DNA from 4 places in the Lysinibacillus sp. EB271-A1-10B genome. Region 4 is predicted to be linked to each of the others. Evidence: riboswitches for the same ligand, from Rfam matches in the RefSeq annotation. Region 4 holds a riboswitch; each other region holds the start of a gene.

Region 1 (3,165 bases), on a different contig from region 4:
AGATATTTTTTGGTTCTTTCACATCTTTAACTTTTGCTTGGACATCTGCAATTTTAGATTTAATATCTTCATTTAACTTTTCGCCTTTATCTTTGATGCCCATAGCCGCTGAGACTTGTTCGATATCCCCATAAACATCATCAAATGATTTAGCTGATTGAATGGCAAACACTTTAATACCCGCATCTTCGAGACCTTTTAAGGCATTTAAATTTTCTTCATCGTCTCCAGTTGTATAGGCAATAACGACGTCTGGCTTTAACGCTAAAATACGCTCACTATTGAATATTGTAGAATCAGAAACACGCTCAATTTTTTGAGCTTCTTCTGGATACGAATCATACTCAGTCGCACCAACTATTTTATCACCCACACCTAGCGCAAATAAAATCTCTGTATTACTCGGTTTTAATGAAACAATAGTTTTAGGTACTGCATTAAACTCTACTTCTACACCACGGTCATCCTTAACTTTATAGCTAGTAGTTTTCTCAACTTGTTGATCTTCTTTAGAAACAGTATCTTTATTTGTATCCTCTTTCGTGCCACAGCCAACTAATACAAGTGCCAACATCAACACAGAAAGCCATTGTAGCTTAAACATTTTCTTCATTTTTCATTGATTCTCCTTTTTCTTTTTCATCGGGTATGACTTACTAATAAACGGTATTTCAGCAATACCTGCATGCTGATTCATATAGACAGCCATTACAAAAAATACATTGGCTAGCAATCCTAAATAATCAAAGAGAATAGCTGGTACTTCGCGTTCTTCAGATACTTTGTGCAAAACACGGTATGATTTTTTCGCCTCACTACGACATAAATGTAATGCAGAAGCTGCCTCTGTTCCTTGGGGTAATACAAAGTTTTGTATTTCCTCTTTAACATGACTAACATAGAAATCATAGCGATCACTAAGCCAAGTCAAATCATCTTCAGTTACAGCTAATTTGCCTCGGACTGAGCCATTTACATGGTAAGCCATTGGCAAAATGGCAAGTAAATCATCTGCTACTACCTCTACCGTTTCTTTTTTAACCGCCGCCAATGCTACACCAATATGTGTTGTTAGGCTATCCGTTCGAATTTCAAAATCTACTGTAGATGCCTTTTCACGCATAAATGGATAACAAGAATAACGTGCATCTTTTTTCAAATCTAAGTCCCCGCTTTCCTTCGTGAAAAATTCTTACCTTATTAACACCTCGTCTTACATCAGGTGAACTATAAGCGCATAAAAAAAAACGTTGTTCCCACTCCTAAGGAAACAACGAAAAATAGCATAAATAGTGTCGCATAAATACGACATAGCCTATGTATTTGCCGCATATTCTCCTAGCTTCCGAAGAGTTATCTATACGTTCAAACAAAGGTCGGTCTCCTGGCTTGTACAGTTCACTACATTCATAAAAAACCTTCCCATCGGATAATTCGACAGTGGTATATCTTTATGACTTCTGTACTTACAGTTGCGGAAACAGCTCCGGTTTTTCACCGAATTCCCGATTATGCTATAGTTCAGCACCTTTATTCTGCAAGAATTATTCACTTGTTATGCAGTTTATCATAGATTGATAGGAAAAAATAGCTGTGGAATTTAGAATAAACAACGATGGATAAAAATCATGCAGGTATTACCGTATGCACGCGGATATATTCACTGCCCCATTGGGTATTCATCCTGCTCGTGCAAATATTTGTTATGCCTTATAAGTTAAAGCATTTTATTTTTTATAATGAAAGGATTTTCAAAAAATAGCCATTTTCATAACTTTTATCGGATGGCATTTTTATATTTCTTTTTGGATTTAACATCTTTCTCTTCCTCAATTAAACGCTGTGCAATTTCTAGTAGCTTTGGGTCATTTGTTGCATCGAATAGCTTTTTAAAGGATACAATAATATCATAGCGTATTAATGTCGGGTGCTTTTCGTCTAAGCACGTTTGATATCTTTTAGCCAAATATGATACGACTAAATCTCTTTGTACCTGCCCCGCTAAGCCTATTTTCCAAATTGCCTGTAAAGTATGCCTCACAGTGACTGTTTCTTCATCATACGTTACTGCCCAAATCTTTAAGAAGTCCTCTAACACTCTTTCTTCAGGATCGCTTTTTGCTGCCAGTGCGCATAAAAATTGTGCAGCACTTGCACGTACATGTCCATTTTTGTATGTAAGAGTTTGAACTAATTGTTCCCAAACTGAATAGGTCCAATCAACTGGTTCCTGCATAATTTTCATTAATTCTTCGTATGATTTGTATTGAATATCACGGTCACGCTCTGTTAAATTACTAAAAAGTTGCAAAATCTCTTTTTCCATGATTCATCCCTACCTTTATTGTTTCAGAACGTAAAAAATAGTGTACTTGTAAGTGTTATCTCATTTACCATCATGCGTTACTTTGCTACTACAAATTAAAAGTCTCATATAATTGTAATTTCAGAGCAAGATCCCAATCGTATATTTCAAAATTATCAGAAATGGCGTTCAATATGCAAGAATCTTTTCTTTTAGCTATATGAAGACAGAGGAATACTCGTTAGGATTATTATTGGAGTTATCTCACGATTGAGTCAAAGCGAAATACGCAATAACGAAAAATTGATGCTAATTCTTTTTTCGGCTGTATTATCATTTTTATAACTGGGGCTATAGTTATAAATATATCAACTTATGTAAATTTATTCATTACAAAAGTTATTTTACTCATTATTGACCGAGTAGTCGAGCCTAAACTAATGAATAACATTATGCGTTTGCCTAATAGGTTTAGTCGTAGAATCTTAACTATAGTTTAAACAGTTGATAATTTCCAGTACCGTCAAATAATAAAAAAAGGTTACCCTTGTAATTTCTTTTACAAAGATAACCTTTTCGCTATTTTAATCGTCTATATAATAGTACGGCTTATTAAATACGACCGAAGCCTACTAAATATTGATTCCACCAATCAAGTGATTCAATGACAACACCTTTATTTTGAGCATCAATCATTGTGTTGTTTCCTAAGTAAATACCTACATGCGCTATACCTGAACCATAGCTGAAGAATACTAGGTCACCTACACGTGCTTCACTTGCTGAAATACGTTGTGTTGCTAAATATTGTTGTGATGCTGTACGTGGTAAATTTACACCCGCTTGTTTGTAAGACCATT
Region 2 (3,165 bases), on a different contig from region 4:
TCACTCACATTGTATTTTTTCAAGAAATTCATAACGATCACTGTTAAAATGCCTTCACTAACAGCAAGAGGAATTTGCGTGAACGCAAAAATACTAGCAAACTTTGTGAATGAAGTCATAAAGCCTCCGACCTCAGAAGGGAAGGCAAGCGCTAATTGTACAGAAGTGACAATATATGTACCTAAGTCACCAAGCATTGCTGCTAAAAAGACGGCTACTGAAAATGATAATCCCATTTTTTGAGAACCCTTAAAAACATAATAAGCAATAATAGGACCAGCAATTGCCATAGAAAAGGCATTAGCACCTAAAGTTGTCAGCCCACCATGTGCTAAAAGTAAAGATTGGAATAATAATACGATTGTTCCGATAACGCTCATCGCTAATGGTCCAAAAAGAACTGTCCCAAGACCAACCCCTGTCGGATGTGAACAACTACCTGTTACAGAAGGGATTTTTAAAGCTGATAGTACAAAGGCAAAGGCACCAGATAGGCCTAAAATCATTTTTATTTCAGGATTTTCATCAATAGTTTTACGAATAGAACGTAATCCTAAAATAATAAATGGAATCGATAAGACCCACCAAAAAATCGCCCATTCAATTGGCAAAAAGCCCTCCATAATGTGCATCGCAAATGCACGGTCTGGTACGAATAAAAATGCCAATAAGAAATAACTAAGCTTCCAACCTGAGAATTTCAAAAATTTCTCCTCCTCACATTAAAATAGTTCGAATAGTATGCGATACGAAATCAAAAAAGCACTTCTCCAATTGTGGAAAAGTGCATAGCTAAAAATGCAAATAAAATTCTAATTTGCTCAGCCGCACACCTATCCTCGTAGGTTCAAACGATCACATATTTTTCGGCAGGTCTCCTGGCTTTAGTTCAACGTTTTATAGGCCTTCCCATCCTTTGGACAGTGACATTATCTATAAAACTCCCTAGTACAGTGGCGGGACCGCGCCGGACTTAAACCGGCTTCCCTTTTAAGCGAAATGATGAACAATTCGCACCGAAAAAAGATGAAGTTGTGATTTCACGACAAAGTGTAACATGAATTTCCATATATATGCTATACTTTTTAAGAAAAAATTTTTAATTGAGTGTCTATGTCGAAAATTCGGATAAATAGAAAAGGAATGTCATATTTTTCATTAAAAAATTACTGAAAATGTCACAAATTTAGAAAGAAATATTGAAATTTTAAAAAAATAAGCTATGATAGAAACAGTTTTTAATTTTACAAAAAAATAAATTCATATAAAACATCCATAAGTGCTTGAATATTTTCAAGATAATAGGGAAATCGGTGAGAATCCGATACAGCCCCCGCTACTGTAATAGCTGATGAAATCGCGGATGCCACTAGTGAGAACTAGGAAGGCGCGAAAGTAAAAGGAAGCTTAAGTCAGGAAACCTGCTTATGTGATAATGCATGCAAACTTTTCGGAGGGAGAAGTTGAAGCGAGAGCGAGTACCTGTATATATTCGTTTTTATTTGGCTTCTACTAAACCTTTACTCTTCGTCTAGAGTAAAGGTTTTTCTTTTTCCTAAAAGTAAATGAGGGGAGAAAAACTATGACAACTTGGAATTTAGAAGGGATGAAAACACATCTTTTTATATGCAATGGTAGTAGCTGTATGAAAAAAGATGCTGAGGACATTACTCAGGCAATTCGTGATGAAATACAGGTACTGGAACTTGATAAGGAAATACATACGACAAGGACTCGCTGTAATGGTAGGTGTAAAGATGCTTGTGTTGTCATTGCTTATCCTCAAGGGAATTGGTACCGCGTGCCGACAACAGAGCATGCGAAGGCACTCGTACAAGATTTAAATCATGAATCTTTACATAATGAGCATGTCTTTACTTTACGTGAAGGATCTTTACAGCGTACAGCACAAACAACAGCCATTAAAGGTATTGAAAAGGTGAAAGAGGGGTAGCAAAATGGCGCAAAAAGGTAAGATTTTCGTAGTTGGCTTTGGCCCTGGAGACTTTAAACATATTACGACTCGTGCTGTAGAGGCACTACAACAAAGTCATATGATTATTGGTTATAAAACCTATGTTGAGCTTATTCAAGATTTAGTTAGTGCAAAGTCGATTATTAGTACTGGTATGACAGAGGAAGTTTCACGTGCACAGGAAGCTGTACGTCAAGCAGAGGCTGGAAGTATCGTATCGGTTATTTCTAGTGGTGATGCCGGTGTTTATGGGATGGCAGGATTAGTGTATGAAGTATTAATCGAGCTAGGCTGGACGGAAGCCACTGGTATCGAAGTAGAAATTGTTCCAGGTATTTCTGCTATTAATTCGTGTGCAAGTTTACTAGGTGCTCCTATTATGCACGACGCTTGTACTATTAGTTTGAGTGACCACTTAACACCTTGGAATTTAATTGCTAAGCGGGTAGAAGCAGCGGCAATGGCGGATTTTGTTATTGCGCTTTATAACCCAAAAAGTGGACGTCGTACGAGACAAATCGTAGAGGCTCAACGAATTTTATTAGAATATCGTTCGCCCGATACACCGGTTGGCCTTGTGAAAAGCGCGTATCGTGACCGTCAGGAAATTACGATGACGACTTTAGCAGAAATGCTTGAACATGATATCGGCATGTTAACAACCGTTATTATCGGGAATTCATCAACATTTTTCTATGACAATAAAATGATTACACCACGTGGTTATCAGCGTAAATATACACTTGGAGAAGAAAAACAGCCGTTACGACCACATCAACGACTGAAGGAAGAAAATGAACCATGGGCAATGAATCAAGAAACCGGGGCAGCGCGAAATGATTTTGCAACAGATCCGAATGCCAATCGTATAAAGCCCAGTTTAGCTATAACATCACAACCAAAGCCTAAAAAGTCATCGCTTGAAATGGCAACAGCAGCTCTGGCAAAGGTGAAGGGAACTAGCGCTGTGAAAGTAACACCTAAGCTCGTTCAACAAAAAATCGAATCGGTTTTTGAATTAGCTGTTAGTCCTGGGGTAGCCAATAAGTTTTTTACGCCTCAACAAATGATGACATTAGCTGAGGTAGTTGGTGAGGAAGGAACGATGGAGTATACACCAGACCACCAAATTCATTTGAAAATTCCTACGTCCGAGCCAGGAGAGATTACAGCAAAGCTTCGCGAAGTAG
Region 3 (3,165 bases), on a different contig from region 4:
TCGTGGCAAAATCGATCGAACTTCGAAGCGAATCTCCCCGGCATAGTCCTACTGCCAAAGCGCCATTAAATGCATCTCCGGCACCAGTTGTATCTATTGTGTCAACGCTCAACGCTGGAACCCACCCACTTTCTTCATGATTCATATAAAAAGAGCCTTTTGATCCAAGTGTAACGACCAGCAGACGCAATCAGCCGCTACGAGCCCACATTACGATAATGAGTCAGCTTAAATCTTTCCAATAATCAGCAGAATTTGTTCTGCGATGAAATTTATAAAAAGGTTCATTCGGACGAGCATGTTCCTTATAAAGTTCAATGATTTGCTTTAAAAAGCCTTCAATAAGCTCTACTCCTACCTTTTTCGCAAAGAGTGTCCCGGCTGTTGCATTCGCTCCCATCGGTACTGCTCCTAAATAGACATCAAAGCTATCCTTTTGATAAACAAGCCCAATATCATCATATACCGCATTATAACAGGCGGAGGCACAGCCATTGACGTTTACACGTAACCTTGTAGGGACAGTGATTCCTTCTAATGAATGATATAGCTTTTCTGTAATTGGTGCTGCCTCCATCTTGTCACCATCACAAAAATCACACGCTTTCATCGCTACAATTGGCCCTTGCTTTGCCACGTAAAGGCCAGCATCTTCTAGCTCCTCAATCTTCTTTTCAACTTCTACTGTTGAGATAGATAATAATATGCTGTAAGAGGCAGAGTATTTTATGGCACCAGTTTCCCCTATAACCTTTGCCATTGTTTGGAATTGTGCAGGGGTATAATGTTTATTAATAATGCCTGGGCTTACGGCAAGGCGAGTAAAATCCCCATTATTGTTTAACTTTTCGAAGGTTTTGTCCGGTATATTCGAACGGAATGCATTCATAAATACTTCTCCTTATGAAAAAGGAGCTAGCCAATTGCTAGCCCCCAATTTATTGGATAGCTTAAAAGTTCTCAGGATAGAAGCCTTTCGCCAAAATTTGAATGGCTTCTGCAGCACGTACTCCTTCAGACGCGGCAGAAAGTGGTAGGATCACAAAGCGTTCGTTTTTGACCGCTTCCATTTCCTTCAAGGCTGGATCATTTTTCAAAAAATTTATTTTTGCTTTCGCTGATGTTTCTCCGTAATCTATGACAACTACGACTGCTGGATTACGTTCTACCGCATCTTCTTTGGACACCGTAGTCCAGCCTGATTCTACATCACCAAAAATATTTTTACCGCCGGCCATCGTAACAAGTTCATTCATAATGTTTTGTCCTGCAGTGAAGACTTCTTTATCACCACTATCAAACACTAGAACAGGCAGGTCTTCTCCATCTTGCGGTAATTTTGCACGGATATCCTCTACATCCTTTGTCATTTTTTCTATTAGTGCTTCTCCATGATCTTCAACACGGAAAATTTTTGCGATATTTCGAATATCTGCGAAAATATCGTCTAAAGTTGGTTTCGTCATGATTGAGGCTGTATGTAAATAAGTGTGAATGCCTAATGTTTCAAGCTCTTCTTGTGTACCAACACCTTTCTCTCCAAAGGCGCTTTTCCAACCACCAAATAAAAAATCTACTTCTGCATCAATAACCTGCTCTTTTGTAGGATACTGTTTTGCTAACACAGGCACTTTATCGTAGGCCGCTTGTAGGGGCTCATAAATTTTGTCATCTAAGTACGCCGTCCCTACCATTGAATCTTCTAGCTCTAAAGCCAACATAATTTCTGTCACGTGCTGATTTAAGCTAATCGCTTTTTTGGGGGCTTCCTTATATACTTGCGTCGTTCCATTATTTTCTATCGTTATGTCTGACTTTTCAGCTTGTGAAGGCTCTACCTTCTCAGCTTGTGTAGCAGATTCTTGTTTGTCCTTTTCACTACATGCACCCAATATAGCTACCAATGCGATCGCAAAGACTAGCCATAAGCTTTTCCATTTCTTCATGTCCTCTTCTCCTTTGATGTTAAATATATAGTAAGAAATCGTTTAGACTCCTTTGCTACCTGGTAGCGATTCTAGAAAAGGGCATAAAAAAACCCCCTTGTTTCCAAGAGGTTAGCATAGCAAAAGAAAGGTTTTTCAACCTGTTCACTATCCCCATCCTCGTGGATTCAGTAATAAATAAATAAATAAATATTGGCAGGTATCCTGGCTTAGGTTCATCATCTATACGCCTTCCCATAGCGTGGCTACAGTGGCATCTTGTATAGACTCCCCATTTACAGTTGCGGGACAGCATCGGATTTGCACCGATTTCCCTTTTAAGCAAATAACAAAGGTCATTTACACCAATACGTCGTTTTTATTTTGTTGAATATATTGATTGACAGTAGATTCACAATCATACATATATTAACACTATTGCGACATAAACACTATATGAAATATTTTTTATACCAATTCTGTTACAATGTTGTTAAATGAATGAATAGAAACGAGGATCTTTTTATGCATGTAACAATTGGAGTACTTGCTCACGTGGATGCCGGTAAAACAACATTTTCTGAGCAGTTACTATTTCATACAAACAGTATTCAAGCCCGTGGACGAGTGGATCACCAGGACACATTTCTAGATAATCATGAGCTGGAGCGTCAGCGAGGCATTACAATTTTTGCGGAGCAAGGCCGCATGACGCTTGGAAATGATACATATACGTTAATCGATACACCTGGGCACGTCGATTTCTCTCCAGAGATGGAGCGTGCCATTCGGGTTATGGATTATGCCATCATTATTGTTAGTGCTGTCGAAGGAATACAAGGTCATACTGAAACAGTGTGGCAACTTTTACGCCAATATCACGTTCCAACCTTCTTTTTTATTAACAAAATTGATCGTGAAGGAGCAAATGTTGAAGCCGTAATGGCTGCGCTTCAAAAGGATTGCTCTGCAGATGTTCTATTCGTAGACGAACCGCTCCGTTCCGACTATGTTTCAAACGACATAATGGAGTGGCTTGCCGAACGTGATGAACATCTTCTCGATGCTTTTCTCAATGAAACATTAGATAGCTCTAGCTGCCTTATTCATTTATCTCAGATGATTAAACAGGAAAAGGCCTTTTTGTGCTTTTCTGGCTCTGCCTTAAAAGATAGTGGAATAAAGGAATTCCTAACACAGTTCCCCCTCCTAACAGAGACACAATTTAATAACAATGCTC
Region 4 (3,165 bases):
TCATCACTTCCCAAGTCTTCATAGTGCAAAAAGAGAGGAGCCATAGTAGACCCACTCTCTTCTCATTCTCTTACTTTAAATCCATTTGAGCATAAGGAATATCGTATTCAGATGCACTAGGATTAAAATCTTTCATATGTTTATGGTAAATAACGTTATTCGTTTCATATGAAATTGGATAAAATAATGCTTGGTCATGGAACATTGTTAAAATATCTTTATACAATTGCACACGTTCCGCTTCATTTGTACCAATTAATAGTTGATGTATTTTGCCATCAATTTGTGCTGCGTTATCTAGGCCTAATTTCGCTTCATAAACGCCATTTGCATTCGGTGTTGCTGATTCATTTGCGAAGCTGTGTGGGTCTGTTGGTGGACCATTTGTGCGCCAGAAATTAATATCTACTTGATTATCCATTAATTTTTGGAGCCCTACCATTACATCAGCACCTTCAAGGTTTAATTGGACGCCTATTTTTGCTAATTCCCCTTGCATTAACTCTGCCATTGGTTTTTGGATAGCATCTGTTGCAATATAGATTAAATCTAATTGAAGAGGTTGCCCATTTTTGGAACGGATTTTATCACCACTTTTTAATGTCCAACCTGCTTCATCTAATAACTGCTCGGCTTTTTCTGGATTAAATAGTATTGGTTTTAAATCAATATTGGCATATGGAATAGCGTCCCAAAACAGTGTATTGGCAACTTTTTCTGTTCCATGGGTAATACTTTCAACCATTTGTTCTTTATTAACAGCGTGTTGAATAGCCTGACGTACTTTTAATTCTGCTAAAGGACCAGATTGAGTATTAAAAAGTAATGCACGTGTAGATAAAGGTTCAGATACTGCCGTTTTGTATTGATCGCTATCTTTTAAGAAAGTGTAGTTATCTAAGCTAATAATGCCTCGACCATAAATTAAGTCTAATTCTTCGTTTTCAAATGCTAGTGAAATAGATTCTGAATCAGGTATAATTTTCACTTTTACTTTGTCTACTAGTGGCTTTTCACCCCAATAATGTTCGTTGCGGCTTAAGAGTGCATATTGATCTTTTTTATATTCGGTTAATACCCATGGACCTGTTCCAACCGGAGCATTAATACCTTTATTAGTTGTATCTCCTTCAGGGAATCCGTTATCCCCTAAGAAGCGGAATGGTCGCACAAAAGCCAGTTCATTTAATACAGGGTAATAGGGCGCATCTAATTGTAGACGAATTGTATAGTCATCTTCTTTCACAACATCTACAATATGATTCACCATCCCCATCCAGGAGTGTGTATCACGATCTGCTAAAACTGCTTTAAAATTTCGAATAACATTATCAGCATTAAAGGCTGTCCCATCTGAGTATTTTACATCTTGTCTAAGATGAAATATGTGCGCTGTTTTATCGTCAGAAATTTCCCAGCTCTCCGCTAATTTTGGCGATATTGTTCCGTCATCGTTATACTCTACCAATGATTCATACACCATTGCTTGTGCAGTCATTTGGTTTGGTAAATAGGTATGCGGATTTAAAGGCCCTATATCTAGCGGCCAGCCAACTGTTATCATTTTTTCTTCGTTAGAAGTTTTACTTCCATTACCTTCACTCGAGCTTGAACAGCCTGCTAAAATGGTTAACATCAGTATTAGAATGAAAGGTAATAATTTTTTAAAAAATATCATTATGATTGCTCCTGTCTTTTCTTAGGTGTTAGAAAATTGATATCTGTATGTTTGTCCACCATACTACTAACTTGAAACTCAAAGTAATCGTCATGACTATGATTAGAAAAATGCATAAAAAAATCCTTATTCCACGTGAATAAGGATAGAAAAACTCATTATTAAAAGCCTTCCATCCATCTCCCTATCTTTCGTAGATCTACAATGAATCTTACTACAAGCAGGCATTCTGGCTTATGAATCTTCATTTTACTTCACCTTCCCAAGTACTTACTCAGTGGTATTTGAAGCAAAACTCCTCATTTACAGCTGCGGGACAGCATGGGATTTACACCCATTTTCCTTTAAATTAAGTGAAAAAGTTTTTTTCACTCAAACTTGTAATGAACCATATTAAATTTAGTATTAAACATAACACGCTGCAAAGACACACGTCAATTTTATTTTCTGAATATAATAAAGTTTTGAGATTTTTAAACATAGTTATAAATATTTATTCCACAAAAAAAGCCATCACACACTAGTGAGATGGCTACACTTCTATCGTTGATGTTTTTTTAACATTGATTCTGTAAAAGCCTGAGATTGTCCCTTTGGAATACTTATTGTTTGCCACTCAGAACCCTTTATTTGCTTAGCGATGTAAACGATTTGACCGACATGTTGAGAGTAATGAGACATTTGTCTTTCGATCGCATCTATCACAGAATGCCGTTCTCCCCTTATCGTTACAAATCCTTGTAAATCAGCTTCCGTTAAACCTTGTAACGCATCTAAAAATACTTGCCAGCCCTTTTCCCATACGTTCATAACCTCTTCTTTTGTCTGAAGGCTATCCGTAAACTCATCATCTCGATTTCTCGTTGCTTTCTCACCATCTGTCGTTAAAAAGTCCGTCCATCTCGATATCATATTTCCACTAATATGTTTTACAATCACTGCAATACTGTTTGAATCTTCATTATACGCCCAGTGCAATTGGGCATCTTCTAGTTGGTCGAGTGTTTTATCGCCTAGCTCTTTGACACTTCTAAATCTTTTTTGAACAACATTTATATACGTTTGCGCTACCGTCATTGTTGAACCCCCCGTCCCTTTTCCACTATTTTAATATAAACAGAATACAATGTGCTATTTTGGTAACTAATTGTTGTCAAAAATAAACCTATATTCACAGGGTGTTCTTTATCACCACTGATTGTTAGCCTTCACCAATCGAGCTTTTACAGGCAGCTTATCTTCCACCTAACTACTTTGCATTCGCTGAATTTATGTGGGGGATAAATTCCCTTGCAATAGCAACCATTTTTTCTTGTGCTTCTTGTTGATCACCATTTAATTGATAACCTATTTGATATACATAGCCATTATAATACGTATAAAACTCATTGGCTCTTGTACTAATTTGATAAATGCGCTTGCCTGCCGCATCATAATAATAGTATGAATACGCGAAACCTTTATCTGGTGTCATCGCTCGAAATATA

What was found. Region 4 has a riboswitch for cobalamin ahead of nikA (nickel ABC transporter substrate-binding protein). Riboswitches for the same ligand answer to the same signal wherever they lie in the genome.
Region 1: linked by a shared signal. The riboswitch ahead of AC3WSK_RS15785 (ATP:cob(I)alamin adenosyltransferase) and the one ahead of nikA (nickel ABC transporter substrate-binding protein) in region 4 are both predicted to bind cobalamin.
Region 2: linked by a shared signal. The riboswitch ahead of AC3WSK_RS07860 ((2Fe-2S) ferredoxin domain-containing protein) and the one ahead of nikA (nickel ABC transporter substrate-binding protein) in region 4 are both predicted to bind cobalamin.
Region 3: linked by a shared signal. The riboswitch ahead of AC3WSK_RS05285 (ABC transporter substrate-binding protein) and the one ahead of nikA (nickel ABC transporter substrate-binding protein) in region 4 are both predicted to bind cobalamin.

The regions. Positions count from the first base shown of each region.
Region 1 covers NZ_JBYTDL010000012.1:22,936-26,100, reverse strand. The annotation lists gene AC3WSK_RS15790 (ABC transporter substrate-binding protein) at 1-613, opposite strand, end outside; gene AC3WSK_RS15785 (ATP:cob(I)alamin adenosyltransferase) at 617-1,159, opposite strand; cobalamin riboswitch at 1,358-1,547, opposite strand; gene AC3WSK_RS15780 (hypothetical protein) at 1,778-2,326, opposite strand; gene AC3WSK_RS15775 (C40 family peptidase) at 2,918-3,165, opposite strand, start outside.
Region 2 covers NZ_JBYTDL010000004.1:104,422-107,586, reverse strand. The annotation lists gene AC3WSK_RS07865 (energy-coupling factor ABC transporter permease) at 1-704, opposite strand, end outside; cobalamin riboswitch at 852-1,036, opposite strand; cobalamin riboswitch at 1,261-1,443, shown strand; gene AC3WSK_RS07860 ((2Fe-2S) ferredoxin domain-containing protein) at 1,583-1,954, shown strand; gene cobJ (precorrin-3B C(17)-methyltransferase) at 1,959-3,165, shown strand, end outside.
Region 3 covers NZ_JBYTDL010000003.1:17,208-20,372, reverse strand. The annotation lists gene AC3WSK_RS05295 (PfkB family carbohydrate kinase) at 1-190, opposite strand, end outside; gene AC3WSK_RS05290 (precorrin-3B methylase) at 224-889, opposite strand; gene AC3WSK_RS05285 (ABC transporter substrate-binding protein) at 951-1,946, opposite strand; cobalamin riboswitch at 2,124-2,310, opposite strand; gene AC3WSK_RS05280 (GTP-binding protein) at 2,451-3,165, shown strand, end outside.
Region 4 covers NZ_JBYTDL010000010.1:53,555-56,719, forward strand. The annotation lists gene nikB (nickel ABC transporter permease) at 1-22, opposite strand, end outside; gene nikA (nickel ABC transporter substrate-binding protein) at 71-1,678, opposite strand; cobalamin riboswitch at 1,881-2,075, opposite strand; gene AC3WSK_RS14475 (DUF1572 family protein) at 2,219-2,755, opposite strand; gene AC3WSK_RS14480 (hypothetical protein) at 2,928-3,152, opposite strand; gene AC3WSK_RS14485 (hypothetical protein) at 3,149-3,165, opposite strand, start outside.